3 regions of the Kluyvera ascorbata genome follow, and region 3 is predicted to be linked to each of the others. Evidence: predicted binding sites of a transcription regulator. Region 3 holds the regulator's gene; each other region holds the start of a gene.
What was found. Region 3 encodes PurR, which represses purine synthesis genes. Its sites were predicted from a motif close to CANGCAAACGTTTGCNTG; they were not measured.
Positions count from the first base shown of each region.

Region 1 (6,114 bases), 1.6 Mb from region 3:
AGTCGATGGACGGCTCGAAGGAAGCCGGGGTACGGCCGCCGGTGATGTCGTTCATCAGTTCATCGAGGGTGTAACCCACTGCCAGCTTGGCAGCCACTTTAGCAATCGGGAAACCGGTCGCTTTCGAGGCCAGCGCCGAGGAGCGGGATACGCGCGGGTTCATTTCGATAACAATCAGGCGACCATCTTTCGGGTTCACCGAGAACTGCACGTTAGAACCACCGGTTTCTACGCCGATTTCACGCAGTACCGCCATCGAGGCGTTACGCATGATTTGGTATTCTTTGTCGGTCAGGGTCTGCGCTGGCGCGACGGTGATGGAGTCACCGGTGTGGATGCCCATCGCATCGAAGTTTTCGATAGAGCAGACGATGATGCAGTTGTCGTTTTTGTCACGCACCACTTCCATCTCGTACTCTTTCCAGCCGATCAGCGATTCATCAATCAGCAGCTCGTTGGTTGGCGAGAGATCCAGACCGCGTTCGCAGATTTCTTCAAACTCTTCGCGGTTGTAGGCGATACCGCCACCGGTGCCGCCCATGGTGAAGCTTGGGCGGATGATGCATGGGAAGCCAACGTCAGCGGCAACCGCCAGCGCTTCTTCCATGGTGTGCGCGATACCGGAACGCGCGGTGTCGAGGCCGATTTTCTTCATCGCGACGTCGAAACGGCGACGGTCTTCTGCTTTATCAATCGCGTCGGCGGTAGCACCAATCATGGTCACGCCGAACTCTTCCAGCACGCCCTGACGCTCCAGCTCCAGCGCGCAGTTCAGCGCGGTCTGGCCGCCCATCGTTGGCAGAACCGCATCCGGACGCTCTTTTTCGATGATTTTACGCACCACTTCCCAGTGAATCGGCTCGATGTAGGTGGCATCGGCCATTTCCGGGTCGGTCATGATGGTAGCTGGGTTGGAGTTCACCAGGATGACGCGGTAGCCCTCTTCGCGCAGCGCTTTACACGCCTGGGCACCAGAGTAGTCAAACTCACACGCCTGACCGATAACAATCGGGCCCGCGCCCAGAATCAGGATACTTTTTATGTCTGTACGTTTTGGCATGGCTCTTATTACTCCTGATTATTTCGCGGACTGACGGTATTGCTCAATAAGCTCGATAAAGTGGTCGAACAGCGGTGCCGCATCGTGCGGGCCTGGGCTCGCCTCTGGGTGGCCCTGGAAGCTGAACGCCGGTTTATCGGTACGGTGAATCCCCTGCAGGGTACCGTCGAACAGAGATTTGTGGGTTACGCGCAGGTTGGCCGGCAGCGAGTCTTCATCAACCGCAAAGCCGTGGTTCTGCGCGGTGATCATCACCACGTTCTTGTCCATGTCTTTCACCGGGTGGTTACCACCGTGGTGACCAAATTTCATCTTGATGGTCTTCGCACCGCTCGCCAGCGCCAGCAGCTGATGGCCGAGGCAGATGCCAAACACCGGAACGTTGGTCTGGAGGAATTTTTCAATCGCGTCGATGGCGTAGTCGCACGGCGCCGGGTCGCCAGGGCCGTTAGACAGGAACACGCCGTCTGGATTCATCGCCAGCACTTCTTCGGCGGAGGTCTTCGCCGGTACCACCGTCAGGCGGCAGCCGCGGTCAACCAGCATGCGCAGGATGTTGCGCTTCGCGCCAAAATCGTAGGCAACGACGTGGAACGGCAGCTCTTCTTCGGACTTGGCTTCCGGCAGGTCACCCGCCAGTGTCCAGCTACCCTGCGTCCAGCTGTAGGATTCAGCCGTGGTCACTTCTTTTGCCAGGTCCATCCCATTTAAGCCTGGAAACGCTTTGGCTTTTTCTAAGGCCAGCTTAGCATCCAGATTATCGCCTGCGATGATGCAGCCGTTCTGAGCGCCCTTCTCGCGCAGCAGTCGCGTCAGCTTACGCGTATCGATATCGGCAATCGCCACGATGTTATGCCGTTTGAGGTAAGAAGAGAGGTCTTCGGTGTTGCGGTAGTTGCTGGCAATCAGCGGCAGGTCGCGAATAACCAGACCCTGAGCGTGAACCTGAGAGGACTCTTCATCGGCGGCGTTGGTGCCGACATTACCAATATGGGGATAAGTAAGGGTGACGATTTGGCGAGAATAGGAAGGATCAGTGAGGATTTCTTGATAACCGGTCATTGAAGTATTGAAAACGACTTCCCCAACCGCCGAACCCGTTGCCCCTATGGCCCGACCGTAAAACTGGGTTCCGTCTTCCAGAACCAATAGCGCTGACTTAATCAAAACACCCTCCAGAGAATATTTACTCGCTTTATTTGCATATTAATTCATAACAATGGCACAAATCAATGCAAATCTGCTTACCGATGAATTTCTGGCAAACGGCGGCATTCTAGTGACAGCCTCGGCAAATGTCTACCTTAAAGGACAATTTTTATTATTATTTTGCGCCACTGATGTGACAGCAAGGCGATAGCCATCAAAAAGATCAACTAACTCATTGTAGAAAACGCTTGCGGAGCAGGAAGAGTGTTAAATTTCAGCGGGGAGCGTAAAAAAGTAGACCGGATGGTCAAAATTTACATTTAACCAACACATTTTCGATAGATAACTTATAAAAACACCAAACTCAAAACAGAATCATAAAACAAAAGGCAAAATAAAGGGCAATAAAATATTGCCCTGTGTAATCAAGTAATTATGACTACAATAACCACATCACGATGGGTAATAAATACTTATAATTCATTCAAATTCAGCACATCACGCATATCAAAAAGACCATTTTTCTTAGACTTGAGCCACTGAGCCGATCTTACCGCGCCGTTAGCAAACGTCATGCGGCTGGAAGCCTTATGCGTAATCTCTACACGCTCGCCAATATCGGCAAACATCGCGGTGTGTTCACCAACAATGTCCCCGGCGCGAACGGTGGCAAAACCAATGGTGCCCGGTACGCGTTCACCGGTATAACCTTCGCGCGAGTAGACCGCGCAGTCCTTCAGATCTTTATCCAGCGCCCCGGCGATCGCTTCACCCATCGCCAGTGCCGTACCCGATGGTGCATCCACTTTATGGCGGTGGTGCGCTTCAATAATTTCGATATCGGTATAGTCGCCCATCACTTTCGCCGCTTTCTCCAGCAGCTTAAGCATGACGTTAACGCCGACGCTAAAGTTGGCCGCGAAAACGATCGCAATCTCTTGTGAAGCGTCGCGAATGGCCTGCTTACCGGCATCGTCGAAGCCGGTGGTGCCAATGACCATGCCTTTACCATGCTGGCGGCAAAACGCCAGATGTGCCAGCGTGCCTTCCGGACGGGTAAAATCGATGAACACGTCAAAATCATCTTTTACCGCTTCCAGGCTGCTCTGAACGGTGACGCCAGATTGACCAGCACCCGCCATTTCACCAGCATCGCTGCCCAGTAAAGAAGAGCCTTCACGCTCCAGCGCAGCCCCTAATTGAACTCCTTCCATCGCCAGCGTTGCCTGGATTAACTGCCGTCCCATGCGCCCGCCAGCGCCTGCAATGGCGACGCGGATTTGTGCTTCATGCATAGCTATTCTCTTTTGTTAAAATTGCGTAAATCGTTTTCAGAGTAACCAGCCCACAACAGGGTCGCCAGCCGAAAACGCCGATAATTAGAATTTAATGATAAACAGAGAGGAATATCAGTAAAAGACATGATTCATCCCGCAGGATGAATCAATAGCATAGGAAGATAATGAAGTGAAACTTACTCAGAATAGAAAGGACCAGCCGGGAAATGACTTAAAAACCAGGTCACTGCCAGTAAATCTGCACTGCCTCCTGGGCTAAGATTGCGCGCTATCAGCTCATCATCAAACTGCTGCATCGCTTCAATCCCACCGTCAACCAGCACCCCGCCCTGCCACAATAATTTTTGCGCCTGTTGTTGTACATAATTGAGCCCTTCCAGCCCACCACGGGAAACCAGATTGGTGTCATCATTCCAGGCCATCAGATGCAATAACGTTTGTAGCAGCGCCAGATTGGCGTCGTCATGCTCCTTGAGTACGCGATGGTAAACGGGCAGTGCCTGCGTTCTGACAGTACGAAAACCGCTTTCCGCCTCGCCGCGCGCGCCCGCCAACCCATAACGCAGAAAGTGCCGTTCGCCCTTGCTGAGATTGCCACCTTTATCCAGAGACAGTTCACGCGCGACCATATCCCGACACAAACTCGCCACGGTGTCGCAAATATGGTGCTGCGATAGCGACTCCCCCTGCCCGACGAGACGACCCATCGCCGTAGTGAGTAACCCAAAAGCAAAAATTGCGCCGCGATGCGTGTTTACACCGTTGGTCGACTGCAGCATGTCATTTTCACACGCCAGCCCCAGCGGACGAATCATCACCAGCACCATCTGCGGATCCAGCTTCGCGGTGCTGTTTCCCATCATGAAAAACTTTTCCATCCACGGTGCAATCGCCGCCGTGCTGCGCTCAAAGGTGGCCAGATCCATGTCCCGATGGGCACCAGCATTGCGAATATCCACCAGCCCCGGTTTCGGGGTTAACCGCACTTCGGTCAGCAGCGCACGCGCCACCAGCCCAATAACATCCTCGGCTTTCAGCGTTACGCTAACTGGCGTATGCCGTTCCGTCACTACGTTCACGCTCATAGCTATCAATCCTTCGTGCAATTTCATCCAACAAGAGGTCGAGAGAATGCGCTCGACCTCGCGCACAGACGTGGGCTTCCGACTGACAAATCAGGCATTTCCTGGCAGGTAGCCCCAGTTCACGACGCGAAAGCGAGCGACCATCGCTATCCATCACGTCAATATCCCAGAGCCTTCCCAGCGGATGCTGTTGTTCCAGCATCATCAGTTGTCGTTTCAACGCTTTAGCAGGCGCGCAGACCGCCGCCATCCATTCCGGGCCGCTCAACGCATCCGTACGCGCTTCCCAGACGCTTACCCATTCCATCTGCTGGCAGACAGCCGCAATCTCGCGCTGCGCATACTCTGCAACACGCAGCCACACAGGGGAGTTTTTGACGGCTCCCGGTGCCACCAGTGAAAAGGTGATCAGCGGTAGTCGGTAACAGTCCAACGCCTGGCGCTGACGCGCCGCGCGGCTATCGCGCGCATAAAGCATCGCTTCCAGCGTTACCGGCTGACCGCTGGAGAGGAGATCTGCACCATTCATCAGCGTTTTACCTGACGGATCACGTCGATCACCGAACCATCGCGATAGCGCACCACCGCCACCACCCGGTCGGTAAAGGCGATAGGCTCCGGTTTACCCGTCAGTTGCTCCGCACGTTGCTGGAGCTGTTCGATGGTCATCAGCGCAACGCCAGCCTGCTTCAGGTTATCAATCAGATCCTGACGAGCCGGGTTCACCGCAATGCCGTGATCGGTGACAAGCACATCGACGCTCGCCCCCGGCGTAACGGTGGTGAGCACCTTTTCCACCACGCAGGGAATGCGCCCACGCACCAGCGGCGCGGTAATAATAGTCAGATCGGCCCCTGCCGCCGTGTCGCTATGCCCACCGGAAGCACCGCGCAGCACGCCGTTCGACCCGGTCATCACGTTCACGTTGTACTTCACATCAATTTCCAGCGCGCTGAGCATCACTACGTTCAGACGTTCGCATGCTGCCCCTTTAGAGCCTGGGTTGGCGTACTGGTTGGTGGAAATCTCAATGTGGTTAGGGTTTTGCGCCAGAGAACGCGCGGCGTCGCCGTCAAAGGATTGGGTATCAAGCAGCGCTTTGATAAGCCCCTTCTCATGCAGATCCACCATCGTGCCGGTGATCCCGCCGAGCCCGAAGCTCGCGGTAATATTGTGGCGACGCATTTTATCTTCGAGGAACCTCGTGACCGCCAGCGATGCGCCGCCGGTGCCGGTTTGCAGCGAGAAGCCGTCGTTGAAATAACCCGAATGTTCAATCACCTCCGCAGCCTGGCGTGCAATCAGCAGCTCGCGTGGGTTGCTGGACAAGCGAATCGCCCCTGCGGTGATCTTCGCCGGATCGCCCACCTCATCGACCTGGACAATATAATCCACCTGATCCTGCGCAATGCTCGCCGGATAGTTCGGATATGCCACCCACTCTTCCGTCAGCAGTACCACGCAGTTAGCATGTTCGGCATCAACCTGCGCATAACCCAGTGAGCCGCAGCGCGATTTACCA
Region 1 covers NZ_CP096201.1:4,239,785-4,245,898, forward strand. The annotation lists gene carB (carbamoyl-phosphate synthase large subunit) at 1-1,060, opposite strand, end outside; gene carA (glutamine-hydrolyzing carbamoyl-phosphate synthase small subunit) at 1,079-2,227, opposite strand; gene dapB (4-hydroxy-tetrahydrodipicolinate reductase) at 2,683-3,504, opposite strand; gene citG (triphosphoribosyl-dephospho-CoA synthase CitG) at 3,684-4,592, opposite strand; gene citX (citrate lyase holo-[acyl-carrier protein] synthase) at 4,552-5,121, opposite strand; gene citF (citrate lyase subunit alpha) at 5,121-6,114, opposite strand, start outside.
Region 1: the regulator PurR is predicted to act here: its motif matches at 2,319-2,336, upstream of carA (glutamine-hydrolyzing carbamoyl-phosphate synthase small subunit).

Region 2 (6,114 bases), 2.5 Mb from region 3:
GAGTGGGACCCGGTGACCTTCCCGGATCCGAAAGGCATGATCCAGCGCCTGAAAGACAAAGGGCTGAAGGTCTGCGTGTGGATTAACCCGTACATTGGTCAGAAATCACCAATTTTCAAAGAGCTGAAAGAGAAGGGCTATCTGCTCAAACGCCCAGATGGTTCTGTCTGGCAGTGGGATAAATGGCAGCCGGGGCTGGCGATTTATGACTTCACCAACCCGGAAGCCTGTCAGTGGTACGCCGACAAGCTGAAAGGCCTGGTGGAGATGGGCGTCGATTGCTTCAAAACTGACTTCGGCGAGCGCATCCCAACCGACGTACGTTGGTTCAACGATGCCGACCCGCAGAAAATGCACAACCACTACGCTTTCATCTACAACGAGCTGGTGTGGAACGTGCTCAAAGAAAACCTGGGCGAGAAAGAAGCGGTGCTGTTTGCCCGTTCCGCCTCGGTGGGCGCGCAACAGTTCCCTGTGCACTGGGGCGGCGACTGCTACGCCAACTACGAATCTATGGCGGAAAGCCTGCGCGGCGGCCTGTCGATTGGTCTGTCCGGCTTTGGCTTCTGGAGCCACGACATCGGCGGCTTCGAGAATACCGCCCCGGCGGATGTCTACAAGCGCTGGTGCGCCTTCGGCCTGTTCTCCAGCCACAGCCGCCTGCACGGCAGCAAATCCTATCGTGTGCCATGGGCGTACGACGAAGAGTCCTGCGATGTGGTGCGCTACTTCACCGAAATGAAGTGCCGCATGATGCCGTACCTGTATCGTCAGGCGGCGCTGGCCAACGAGCAGGGCACGCCGATGCTGCGCGCCATGATGCTGGAGTTCCCGGACGACCCGGCGTGCGACTATCTCGACCGTCAGTACATGCTCGGCGACTCCCTGGCGGTAGCGCCGGTGTTCACCGAAGCGGGCGACGTGCAGTTCTACCTGCCGGAAGGCCGCTGGACGCACCTGTGGCACAACGATGAGGTGCAGGGCAGCCGCTGGCATAAACAGCAGCATGACTTTATGAGCCTGCCGGTGTACGTACGCGACAACACCCTGCTGGCGCTGGGTAATAACAATCAGGTGCCAAACTACGCCTGGCATGAAGGAACTGCGTTCCAGCTGTTCCACCTGGAGGACGGTCGTCAGGCTGTGTGTAAAGTGCCAGCGCAGGACGGTTCAGTTATCTATACGCTGAGCGCAAAACGTCAGGGTAACGTGATTACCGTGACGGGCAACGGCAAGGCGAGCGGTTGGACGCTGTGTCTGCGCAATATCCAGCAGGTGGCTGGTGTGCAGGGCGGTACTCAGGCGGGTAGCGAGCTTGGCGTGGTGGTGACGGCGCAGGGTAATGAGCTGGTGATTACGCTGTAGTATTGAGGATGTCCCCTCTCCCCATAGGGGAGAGGGGACCGATTGTGCGGCTAGCATGTTTGGTTTTCTCCCTCGCGCCTCTTGTAGCCCGGCCAAGCGCAACGCCGCCGGGGAGGCTCCAGGTTAACCCCGGGGTCGGCGTAAACGCCTCGCCCGGGCTACTTTATCACTCCACCCTGTATCTGCTGGGTGACTTCCTGCTTATCCATATTCACCGCATGCAGCTGCCCGTTCACCGTCGGTTTCAGCGGTGCATCGGCCTGCACATTCCCGCTCGCCGTCAGCTGAATATTCCCATCGCCGGTAATCGGCAACGCTGGCCATCCCCATTGCTGGAGCACGTTCAGCGGCACGCCGCGGCCGTTCAGCGTCACGCGGGTATGGCGCTGTGGCTGCTGTGCAACGGTCGCGGTGGCCTCCAGAATGCCTTTTTCGGTAAAGGCGCTCAGCTCGGTGATGTTGACGTTCGAGGCATCGGCGTTCAGCGTCATCGACGGACGACGCACGTCGATGCGGTTAAAGGTTGCCGCCGCGCCGTTCAGCGTCGCACTGCCGCCCCAGACGCCCCACTGGCGGTTTTTCGCCAACTGAAGATTGGCGCCGTAGCCGTCCAGCGCGGTGATCTGCCATGGGAAGTCAGGGTTGATATCAATCACCAGGTTGCGGCTGGCGCCGAATTTCTTCAGGGTCACGCTTTGCAGCCACGGTGGTAGCTGTTCCATCCACAGCGTTTTCCAGTTCTCTGGCAGCGTATACTCCAGCCCGGCGACGACCGCGTCGTCCAGCACCAGGGCATTCCCGGCGCGCAGCCAGTTACCGGAACTGCGCACCATGCCGCCTTCCCAGCGCGAGGTAAACTGGCGCAACGCAATGCCCTGCGGTGAAAATTCCGCGTTGAGGATCGGGTCGAGCAGGTGCAGCGAGCCGTAGATAAACTCGCTGGCATTCATCGAAATTTTACCGTCGTCGCTCTGCCAGCCACCCTGGCTGAGGGTCAGGTTGCGCAAGTTGAGGTCGAGGTCGGTCACCGCCCAATCCGGACCTTGCAGTCGTGCATCGGTGATATCAAGACGGCCAATCTGTAACGACGGCACGGTGGTGAGCGGCGCAAGGAAATCGAGCAGCGGCTTGTCGCTCTGCATGCGGATTTCGTTAAGACGCAGATTATCCACCACCCAACTGCCGTCGCTGTTGCGCCGTGCGTTGCCGGTGAGTGAACCGCGCGCCATATCGGCACCGACGGTGGTTAAGGTGACCTCGCCGTTGTCGAGGGTGCCTTCAATCAGCGCGTTGGTGGCCGGGATGCCGTTAAGCGACAGCGAGCCTGCGCTCATCTGAATCTGGGCTTTGGTGCCCAGCACGTTTCCCGCAACCGGTGCCCAAGGCATCACGCCGCCGGAGACGCGCTGAGCGCTCAAATCCCAGCCGGTTTCCGGGCTGTTCAGCGCCATATTGCTCAGCTGCAGGCGGTCTGCGGCAAACGGCAGCGGGGCGTTAGACGGAGAAAGGTTTAGCGTGCCGTCCTGCAACAGAATGGTATCGACGTGCAGCGGGTCCGTTATCTGGCGCGAGCTCAGACCGATATCCACCGCTTTGGCAACCAGCGTCGCAGGCTTGCCGTCGCGGCCAAAGGTGACGTTTTTCAGCAGGATATGAGAAGGCGAAGAAAAGCGATGATCCATCGCGTCAAACGTCACGTGGTACGGGGTACTGTCGCTCAGCCACTGGCTAACGTGACGTGCGCCCCAGCGCGTTTGCAGTAAGAAGTAGAAGGCCAGGATCACCAGCAGCAGGGCGATCAACAGCCAGATAATGAGCTTTCCAAGAAATTTCATGATCTTCCGTCCTGAGAAGGGCACATAAACCTGTTATGCATGATTTATGCGCATTCCTCAAGGCGGGAATCGTATTATTCGATGTCAGCGGCAGTGGCGAAACCACTGCCGCGAAGGGATTACGCTTTTTCCGGCGGGAAGACCAGGTTGAGGATAATCGCGGTGATACCACCGGCAGCGATACCGGAAGAGAGCAGGTTTTTCAACCAGTCCGGCGCGAACTGCAGAATTTGTGGCTGCTGAGAGACGCCCAGACCAACCGCCAGCGACAGCGCGATAATCAGGATCGCACGACGGTTCAGCGGTTCGCGGGAGACGATACGCACGCCGGATGCCGCGATGGTACCGAACATCACCAGCGTTGCGCCGCCGAGCACCGGCTCAGGAATGTGCTGCACAAAGCCACTTACCGCCGGGAACAGGCCCAGTACGATAAGCATCAGTGCCACCACGAAGCCCACGTAGCGGCTGGCAACGCCGGTCAGCTGAATCACGCCGTTGTTCTGCCCGAAGCAAGAGTTCGGGAAGGTATTGAAGATGGCCGATACGCATGAGTTCAGGCCGTTTGCCAGCACGCCGCCTTTCAAACGCTTCATATAGACCGGGCCGGAAACCGGCTGCTCGGATACGTCGGAGGTGGCGGTGATGTCGCCAATGGTCTCGAGCGAGGTGATCATAAACACCAGCATCAGCGGCAGCAGCAGGCTCCAGTCGATGCCTAAACCGTAATACAGCGGCGTTGGGATGGTAATCAGACTGCTGTTCGCCGGGGCCGCGTTCTCTGGCAGCATGCCGAGGAACCACGCCATCAGGTAGCCTGCTGCCATGGCAATCACCAAAGAGGCGATGCGCAGGTACGGGTTACGCTGGCGGTTCAGCAGAATAATAATGGCCAGCACGATCCCTGCCAGCAGCAGGTTTTTCGGCGCGCCGAAGGTGTGGTCTGCCATCGCTGCGTAGCCGCCACCGATGGAGGTCAGGCCAACCTGAATCAGCGACAGGCCGATAATCATCACCACCACGCCGGAAACCAGCGGCGTAATCACGCGGCGCGCCAGGTGCAGCACGCGGGAGATAACCATTTCAGTGCAGCTTGCCAGCATCAGGGTGCCGAACAGCGCCGCCATCATCGTGGGTACGTCCGCGCCGCCGGTTTTCAACGCCGTGCCACCCATAATCAATGGCGCAACGAAGTTGAAGCTGGTGCCCTGAATCGACAGCAAGCCAGAACCCACCGGGCCCCAGGCTTTAATCTGAATGATGGACGCCACGCCGGAGGCGAATAACGACATGCTGATAATGTGCTGAGTGTCTTCCGCTGGCAGGCCCAGCGCCTGGCAGATGAGCAGCGCGGGGGTGATCACCGCAACAAACATCGCCAGCAGGTGCTGAAACGCGGCGAAAAGCGTCTGCGGCAGCGGTGGGCGATCTTCCAGACGATAGATTAATTCGCTGTTCTGCGAATGCGCAATCGGTTGCGCATTGGCTTGATCGAGTGTGTTAGAAGACATCTCAGAGGTAATCCCGTGGTGGAAAAGTGGCGATTTTAGCGGACTGGTTGGTAAAAGCAATCGGTTGCTTTCACTGATGACAAATTATTGCGGAAAATAGCCGTGTAAATTAAGGGGGTTTGGCGGGATAAGTTAACGAAAATGATGACAAATAGTACGTTTTTCTACCCTATTGTCCTTTTTCTTGCTTACACTTTTGCCCAACGCCTCACGAGGAGGCGTGGACGACATGGGAAATTGGTCGCGTGTGAATGAATCATACGTTTTAGTCAGGAGCTGTAATTATGTTTCATCTCGATACTTTATCGACGCTCGTTGCCGCAACGCTGGTGTTGCTGCTAGGACGAAAACTGGTTCAGAGCGTTCCCTTCCTTAAGAAATACACCATCCCTGAGCCCGTTGCGGGCGGCCTGCTGGTGGCGCTGGCGCTGCTGGTGCTGAAAAAGAGCATGGGCTGGGAACTCGACTTCGACATGAGCCTGAAGGACCCGCTGATGCTGGCGTTCTTCGCCACTATTGGTCTGAACGCCAATATCGCCAGCCTGCGCGCGGGCGGCAAGGTGGTGGGGACGTTCCTGATTGTGGTGGTGGGGCTGCTGTTGCTGCAAAACGCGCTGGGCATTGGCATGGCGAAGCTCTTAGGGCTCGACCCGCTGATGGGCCTGCTGGCGGGGTCAATCACGCTTTCCGGCGGTCATGGTACCGGGGCGGCGTGGAGCAAGCTGTTTATCGAACGCTATGGCTTTGAAAATGCAACGGAAGTGGCAATGGCCTGCGCCACCTTCGGGCTGGTGCTCGGTGGTCTGATTGGCGGACCGGTGGCGCGCTATCTGGTGAAGCACTCTTCCTCACCGGACGGGAGCCCGGAGGATCAGGAAGTGCCAACGGCGTTTGAGAAACCGGACGTGGGGCGCAGCATTACCTCGCTGGTGATGATTGAGACTATCGCGCTTATCGCTATTTGCCTCACGCTCGGCAAAATCATTGCGCAACTGCTGGCCGGTACGGCACTCGAGCTGCCAACGTTTGTTTGCGTGCTGTTTGTTGGGGTGATCCTCAGCAACGGTCTGGCGCTGATGGGCTTTTACCGCGTGTTTGAGCGGGCGGTGTCGGTGCTGGGTAACGTCAGCCTGTCGCTGTTCCTGGCGATGGCGTTGATGGGGCTTAAGCTGTGGGAGCTGGCCTCTCTGGCGCTGCCGATGCTGGTCATTTTGTCGGTGCAGGCCGTGGCGATGGGGCTGTACGCCATTTTCGTTACCTACCGTCTGATGGGCAAAAACTACGACGCGGCGGTGCTGGCGGCGGGTCACTGCGGCTTTGGCCTTGGCGCAACGCCAACGGCGATTGCCAATATGCAGGCCATTACCGAGCGTTTCGGGCCGTCACATATGGCGTTTCTGGTG
Region 2 covers NZ_CP096201.1:103,367-109,480, forward strand. The annotation lists gene yicI (alpha-xylosidase) at 1-1,365, shown strand, start outside; gene MY052_RS00495 (AsmA family protein) at 1,524-3,200, opposite strand; gene MY052_RS00500 (nucleobase:cation symporter-2 family protein) at 3,320-4,711, opposite strand; gene gltS (sodium/glutamate symporter) at 4,996-6,114, shown strand, end outside.
Region 2: the regulator PurR is predicted to act here: its motif matches at 4,765-4,782, upstream of MY052_RS00500 (nucleobase:cation symporter-2 family protein).

Region 3 (6,114 bases):
CAGAATCGCGATAACGCCAAGCCCGGCGGTGGCCAGGAACGACATACGCCAGCCGATGGTTTCACCCAGCCACGTCGCGGCAGGTACACCACCGATATTCGCGATAGTCAGCCCCATAAACATAGTGGCTACTGCGCTCGCCTGTTTGTGCTTCGGCACGACGCTCGCCGCCACCACCGAACCCAGGCCAAAGAACGCGCCGTGATTAAGGCTGGTAATAATGCGCGACAACAGCAGCGTGGTGTAATCCGGCGCGATGGCAGAAAGCACGTTGCCGAGAGTAAAAATCGCCATTAAGAAAATCAGCGCATTTCGGCGAGCGCGATGCGAAAGCAGCAGCGTCATCAACGGCGCACCGACCATGACGCCGACCGCATAGGCACTGATCAGCATCCCGGCGGCAGGAATGGAAACGTCCACCCCTTTGGCGATGACCGGCAGAAGCCCCATCGGCGAGAACTCGGTGGTGCCGATACCAAAGGCACCGACGGCTAACGCCAGTAAGGGGAAGTTAATTTTCATGCTCAAGCTCCGAGTGGCCGCACAACAGACGCGGCATAAGGACATAATGCAAAAGCATGACATTAATCACAGAAAAACAGAAGTGTACAAAACTGCAAAAGATTATTGCGAATTCGGTAACAATCAGACAGGAGGGAGCGGACGCTCCCCCGCAGAGGAATTAATGCAGAACGGCAGTCAACGCGGCAGCGACGATCAGCGCCAGCGTAATAACGGTGGTAGAGAGCGACAGCTTAAGTTCGGTACTCATCAATTTTTTCTCCTTTTTATTTCCACAGCAAAACTGAGCTAACTCATTTTTGCACAGTATTGCGCAAAAATCTTCACAGTTTTAGCAGGATGTTGTTTTTTGCTCTTCCACTTTGCGCCAGGATAAGTCAGAATTCGACGCTTATTTATAAGCGTACCGGCCATTGACCCCCTCCTGTCGTCCTGTATCGTTTTCCCGGCGAATCGCAATCCATAAAATTGCGTCAGGGTGTGTGAAGGCAAACGTTTTCCTTTCGATTTTATCAGGGGCAGGCCAGGGTCTGGAGTGAAATGGAATGGCAACTATTAAAGATGTAGCGAAGCGCGCAAACGTTTCCACTACAACCGTATCACATGTAATTAACAAGACGCGTTTTGTTGCTGAAGAGACGCGTGAAGCCGTCTGGGCGGCAATCAAAGAGCTGCACTACTCGCCAAGCGCCGTTGCCCGTAGCCTCAAGGTTAACCATACCAAATCGATTGGTTTACTGGCGACCAGCAGCGAAGCGGCCTACTTTGCCGAAATTATCGAAGCCGTTGAGAAAAACTGCTTTGAGAAAGGCTATACCCTGATTCTGGGTAACGCCTGGAACAACCTGGAAAAGCAGCGCGCCTACCTGTCAATGATGGCGCAAAAGCGCGTCGATGGCCTGCTGGTCATGTGCTCTGAGTACCCAGAGTCGCTGCTGTCGATGCTGGAAGAGTACCGTCACATCCCGATGGTCGTCATGGACTGGGGCGAAGCCAAAGCAGACTTTACCGACTCCGTTATTGATAACGCATTTGAAGGTGGTTACACCGCGGGCCGTTACCTGATTGAGCGCGGACACCGCGATATTGGCGTGATCCCAGGCCCTCTGGAGCGTAACACCGGCGCAGGCCGTCTTGCGGGCTTTATGAAAGCCATGGAAGAAGCGCAAATTAACGTGCCAGCCAACTGGATTGTGCAGGGTGACTTTGAGCCAGAGTCAGGTTATCGCGCCATGCAACAAATTCTGTCACAGCATCCGCGCCCTACCGCTATCTTCTGCGGCGGGGACATTATGGCGATGGGTGCCCTGTGTGCGGCAGATGAGATGGGGCTGCGCGTGCCGCAGGATATTTCGCTCATCGGCTATGATAACGTGCGCAACTCACGTTTCTTCACCCCAGCGCTGACCACCATTCATCAGCCGAAAGATTCACTCGGCGAAACGGCCTTCAATATGCTGATGGATCGCATCGTCAGCAAACGCGAGACGTCTCAATCGATTGAGGTGCATCCGCGCCTTATCGAACGTCGTTCCGTGGCCGACGGTCCGTTCCGCGACTATCGCCGCTAAGCATGACCCGCGGACACCCTACTCGGGTGTCCGCAGCCACTCTTCATTTAACGTTTCGCTATCCCCCAGATACTCCAGCAACCAGTTAAGCGCCGGCGACGCTTCGCTTTGCTGCCACGTCAGACAACAGGCGGCATCCGGGAACGGGTTCTCAAGCTGTAACACGACCCACTCTCCGCTTTCCAGCCACGGCTGCGCCTGATGTCCTGGCACCATCGCCGCACAAAGCCCCGCCGAGATACAGGTTTCCGCTGAGGCCCAATCCGGCACGACCACGCGTTTTTGGTTATCGAGCAGCCAGGTCGTTCGCTTCGGCAGAGATCGCGACGTATCTTCACGCACCAGCGACGGCCAGTTGCGCAACACGTCGTCGCTCAGTGGACCGTCCATTCGAGCCAACGGATGCGTACTGGCGACCACGCAATGCCAGTTGAGCATCCCCATATCACGGAAAGCGAAACGGCCACCGACCGGAATCGCCTGGGTTGCGCCAATCGCCAGTTCCACACGACCGTCCGCCAGCGCATCCCAGACGCCGTTGAATACCTCCTGGTAAACAATCAGTTCCACATCGCTGAAATGACGATAGAAATCGACGATCAGCTGGCGAGTTCGCTGGGGCTTCACGATATTATCGACCGCAATCGCCAGCTGCCCTCGCCAACCGTTAGCAATTTGCTGGCACTGCTGACGGGTGATCTGCATTTTTTTGATAACAGAACGTCCCTCTTTCAAAAACCATGCCCCCGCTGGGGTCAGTTCTACGTCGCGATGACGACGTTCGAACAGCGGCACGGCTAGCCACTCCTCTAGCTGGCGTACCGTGTAGCTCACCGCAGAAGGCACACGGTGCAGTTCCTGCGCCGCGGCGCTAAAGCTGCCGTTGCGCGCCACCGCATCAACGACTTCCAGAGAATATTCAGACCACATTTTTTGCCTTCAAATATTTTGAATCCATGGCGCAAATATTAGCGTTTCACAAGCCGTTATGCACTCTCTACACTCAGCGGCATTGTTTACTCATGATAAAAAGGGCGAAGTTTATGCAACCTGGGAAAGGATTTTTAGTCTGGCTCGCGGGATTGAGCGTATTAGGCTTTCTGGCCACCGATATGTATCTCCCCGCTTTTGCCGCCATTCAGGAAGACCTGCAAACGCCGGCTTCCGCCGTCAGTGCGAGCCTCAGCCTGTTTCTGGCAGGCTTTGCCGTCGCGCAGCTTTTGTGGGGACCGCTGTCAGATCGCTATGGTCGCAAGCCTATTTTGCTGACTGGGTTAACCATTTTTGCTATTGGCTGCATTGGTATGCTGTGGGTGCGCGATGGCACCACGCTGCTGGTGCTGCGCTTTGTACAGGCCGTTGGCGTCTGTGCGGCTGCGGTGACCTGGCAGGCCATGGTCACCGATTACTATCCGGCCCAGCGTACTAACCGTATTTTCGCCACCATCATGCCGCTGGTTGGGCTATCACCGGCGCTCGCCCCGCTGCTGGGTAGCTGGCTGCTGGCACACTTTGACTGGCAGGCTATTTTCGCCACGCTGTTTATTATTACGCTGCTCCTGATGCTGCCGGCATTCCGCCTGAAACCGGCGCACAAAAAGCACGCCGCGAGCGAAGAGAAGCTCACCTTTATGCGTCTGTTACGCAGCAAAGACTATCGTGGCAACGTACTTATCTACGCCGCTTGTTCGGCAAGCTTCTTCGCGTGGCTTACCGGTTCGCCGTTTATTCTGCATGAGATGGGCTACAGCCCAACGGTGATAGGCCTAAGCTATGTACCGCAAACCATCGCCTTCCTGATTGGCGGCTACGGCTGTCGCGCGGCCTTGCAGAAATGGCGTGGCGCACAAATGCTGCCATGGCTTTTGGTTATCTACGCGCTGAGCGTGGTGGGCACCTGGGCAGTAGGTCTGGCTGAGAATGCGTCGCTGACTGCCCTGCTGATTCCATTCTGCGTAATGGCTATTGCGAACGGTGCTATTTATCCGATCGTCGTCGCTCAGGCTCTGAAGCCTTTCCCACAGGCTACGGGGCGCGCCGCAGCGCTGCAGAACACCCTGCAATTAGGACTGTGCTTCCTCGCAAGCCTGGCGGTCTCTACGCTGATTGCGACGCCGCTGTTGACCACTACCAGCGTAATGTTGGTCACCGTGCTGCTTGCTGGCGTCGGTTACAAAATTCAGCTGGCCGCGCGCCGCGCTGAACGCGATATGGAACACGCCACTTCCCACGCCTAAACATCACCGATATCAATATCTCAGGAAATGATTAGGGCGCTAAGATTTTTAGTTGAATCAACAAACTTAGCGTCCTATACTGGATCCGCATCACATAAATAATATAGATTTAACTTATTAAGCGGGAGCAGGATAGCTTCCCGTTGGACCATGGATAGGCTTTCGGCAAGGGATACTTCCCTTCCTCTGTGCTACGTCGGATAGCAGGCTCACGAATTTCGTGAGATTTCTCACAAACCCATAAAAAGCGTCTACGCTGTTTTAAGGTTCTGATCATCAGGTCGGGATGGAGAAGCTATGAGCTCATCGTGTATAGAAGAAGTAAATGTACCGGATGACGACTGGTATCGTATCGTTAGCGAGCTGCTAAGCCGAGCAGGCATTGAGATTAACGGCAATGCTTCCTGCGATATTCAAGTCAAAAATCCGCGTTTGTTTAAACGTGTTTTACAAGAAGGTTCGCTGGGTCTTGGCGAAAGTTATATGGACGGTTGGTGGGAATGCGATCGTCTGGATATCTTTTTCGACAAGGTACTGCGCGCCGGATTAGAAACGCAACTCCCTCACAATATTAAAGATACGCTTCGCATTGCCGCCGCGCGTCTTTTTAACCTACAAAGCCGTAAGCGTGCCTGGCAGGTCGGTAAAGAACACTACGACCTCGGCAACGATCTCTTTAGCCGCATGCTCGACCCGTTTATGCAGTATTCCTGTGGCTACTGGAAAGATGCGCAGACGCTGGAAGCAGCTCAAGAAGCCAAACTGGACCTTATCTGCCAGAAATTACAGCTCCAACCCGGCATGAAAGTACTGGATATCGGCTGCGGCTGGGGCGGTCTGGCCGAATTTATGGCCAAAAATTACGGCGTGAGCGTTAAGGGCGTGACCATTTCAGCGGAGCAGCAAAAAATGGCGCAGGCGCGCTGTGAAGGGCTGGATGTCGAAATACTGCTGCAGGATTACCGCGACCTTAACGATCAGTTTGACCGCATTGTTTCCGTCGGGATGTTCGAGCACGTTGGTCCGAAAAACTATGACACCTATTTTTCCGTCGTCGACAGAAACCTGAAGCCCGACGGACTGTTCTTACTGCACACTATCGGCTCGAAAAAAACGGACAATAATGTCGATCCCTGGATCAATAAATACATCTTTCCGAATGGCTGTTTACCCTCAGTACGCCAGATTGCGCACGCCAGCGAACCTCACTTTGTGATGGAAGACTGGCACAACTTTGGCGCTGACTACGATACGACGTTGATGGCATGGCATGAACGCTTCCTCGAATGCTGGCCGGAAATCGCGGACAACTATTCTGAACGATTCAAACGCATGTTTAGCTACTATCTCAACGCCTGCGCGGGTGCGTTCCGTGCACGAGATATTCAGCTATGGCAGGTGATGTTCTCACGCGGCGTAGAGAGCGGTTTGCGCGTCGCCCGATAAATAAAAAGCCCGGAGCACACAGCCCCGGGCTTTTTTTTCTGCCTATTCCGCTTCAGCTTGCTGCTGTGCCGCTTCTTTTGCCGCCATCACACGCTCAACGGTATCGACTACCGCCTGCGTTTGCGGATCAATTTCAATGTTGACGCGGTCGCCCAGGCGTTTTTTGCCAAGCGTAGTGCGCTCCAGGGTTTCCGGGATCAGGTGGACGCAGAAACGCGTCGCCGTCACTTCACCGACCGTCAGGCTGATGCCATCAATACCGATAAAGCCCTTGTACAGGACGTACTTCATCAGCGTCGGGTCCTGAATTTTAAACCAGATCTGCTTATTATTTTCAG
Region 3 covers NZ_CP096201.1:2,640,652-2,646,765, forward strand. The annotation lists gene MY052_RS12495 (MFS transporter) at 1-522, opposite strand, end outside; gene cydH (cytochrome bd-I oxidase subunit CydH) at 683-772, opposite strand; gene purR (HTH-type transcriptional repressor PurR) at 1,068-2,093, shown strand; gene punR (DNA-binding transcriptional activator PunR) at 2,112-3,023, opposite strand; gene punC (purine nucleoside transporter PunC) at 3,137-4,330, shown strand; gene cfa (cyclopropane fatty acyl phospholipid synthase) at 4,628-5,776, shown strand; gene MY052_RS12525 (riboflavin synthase) at 5,819-6,114, opposite strand, start outside.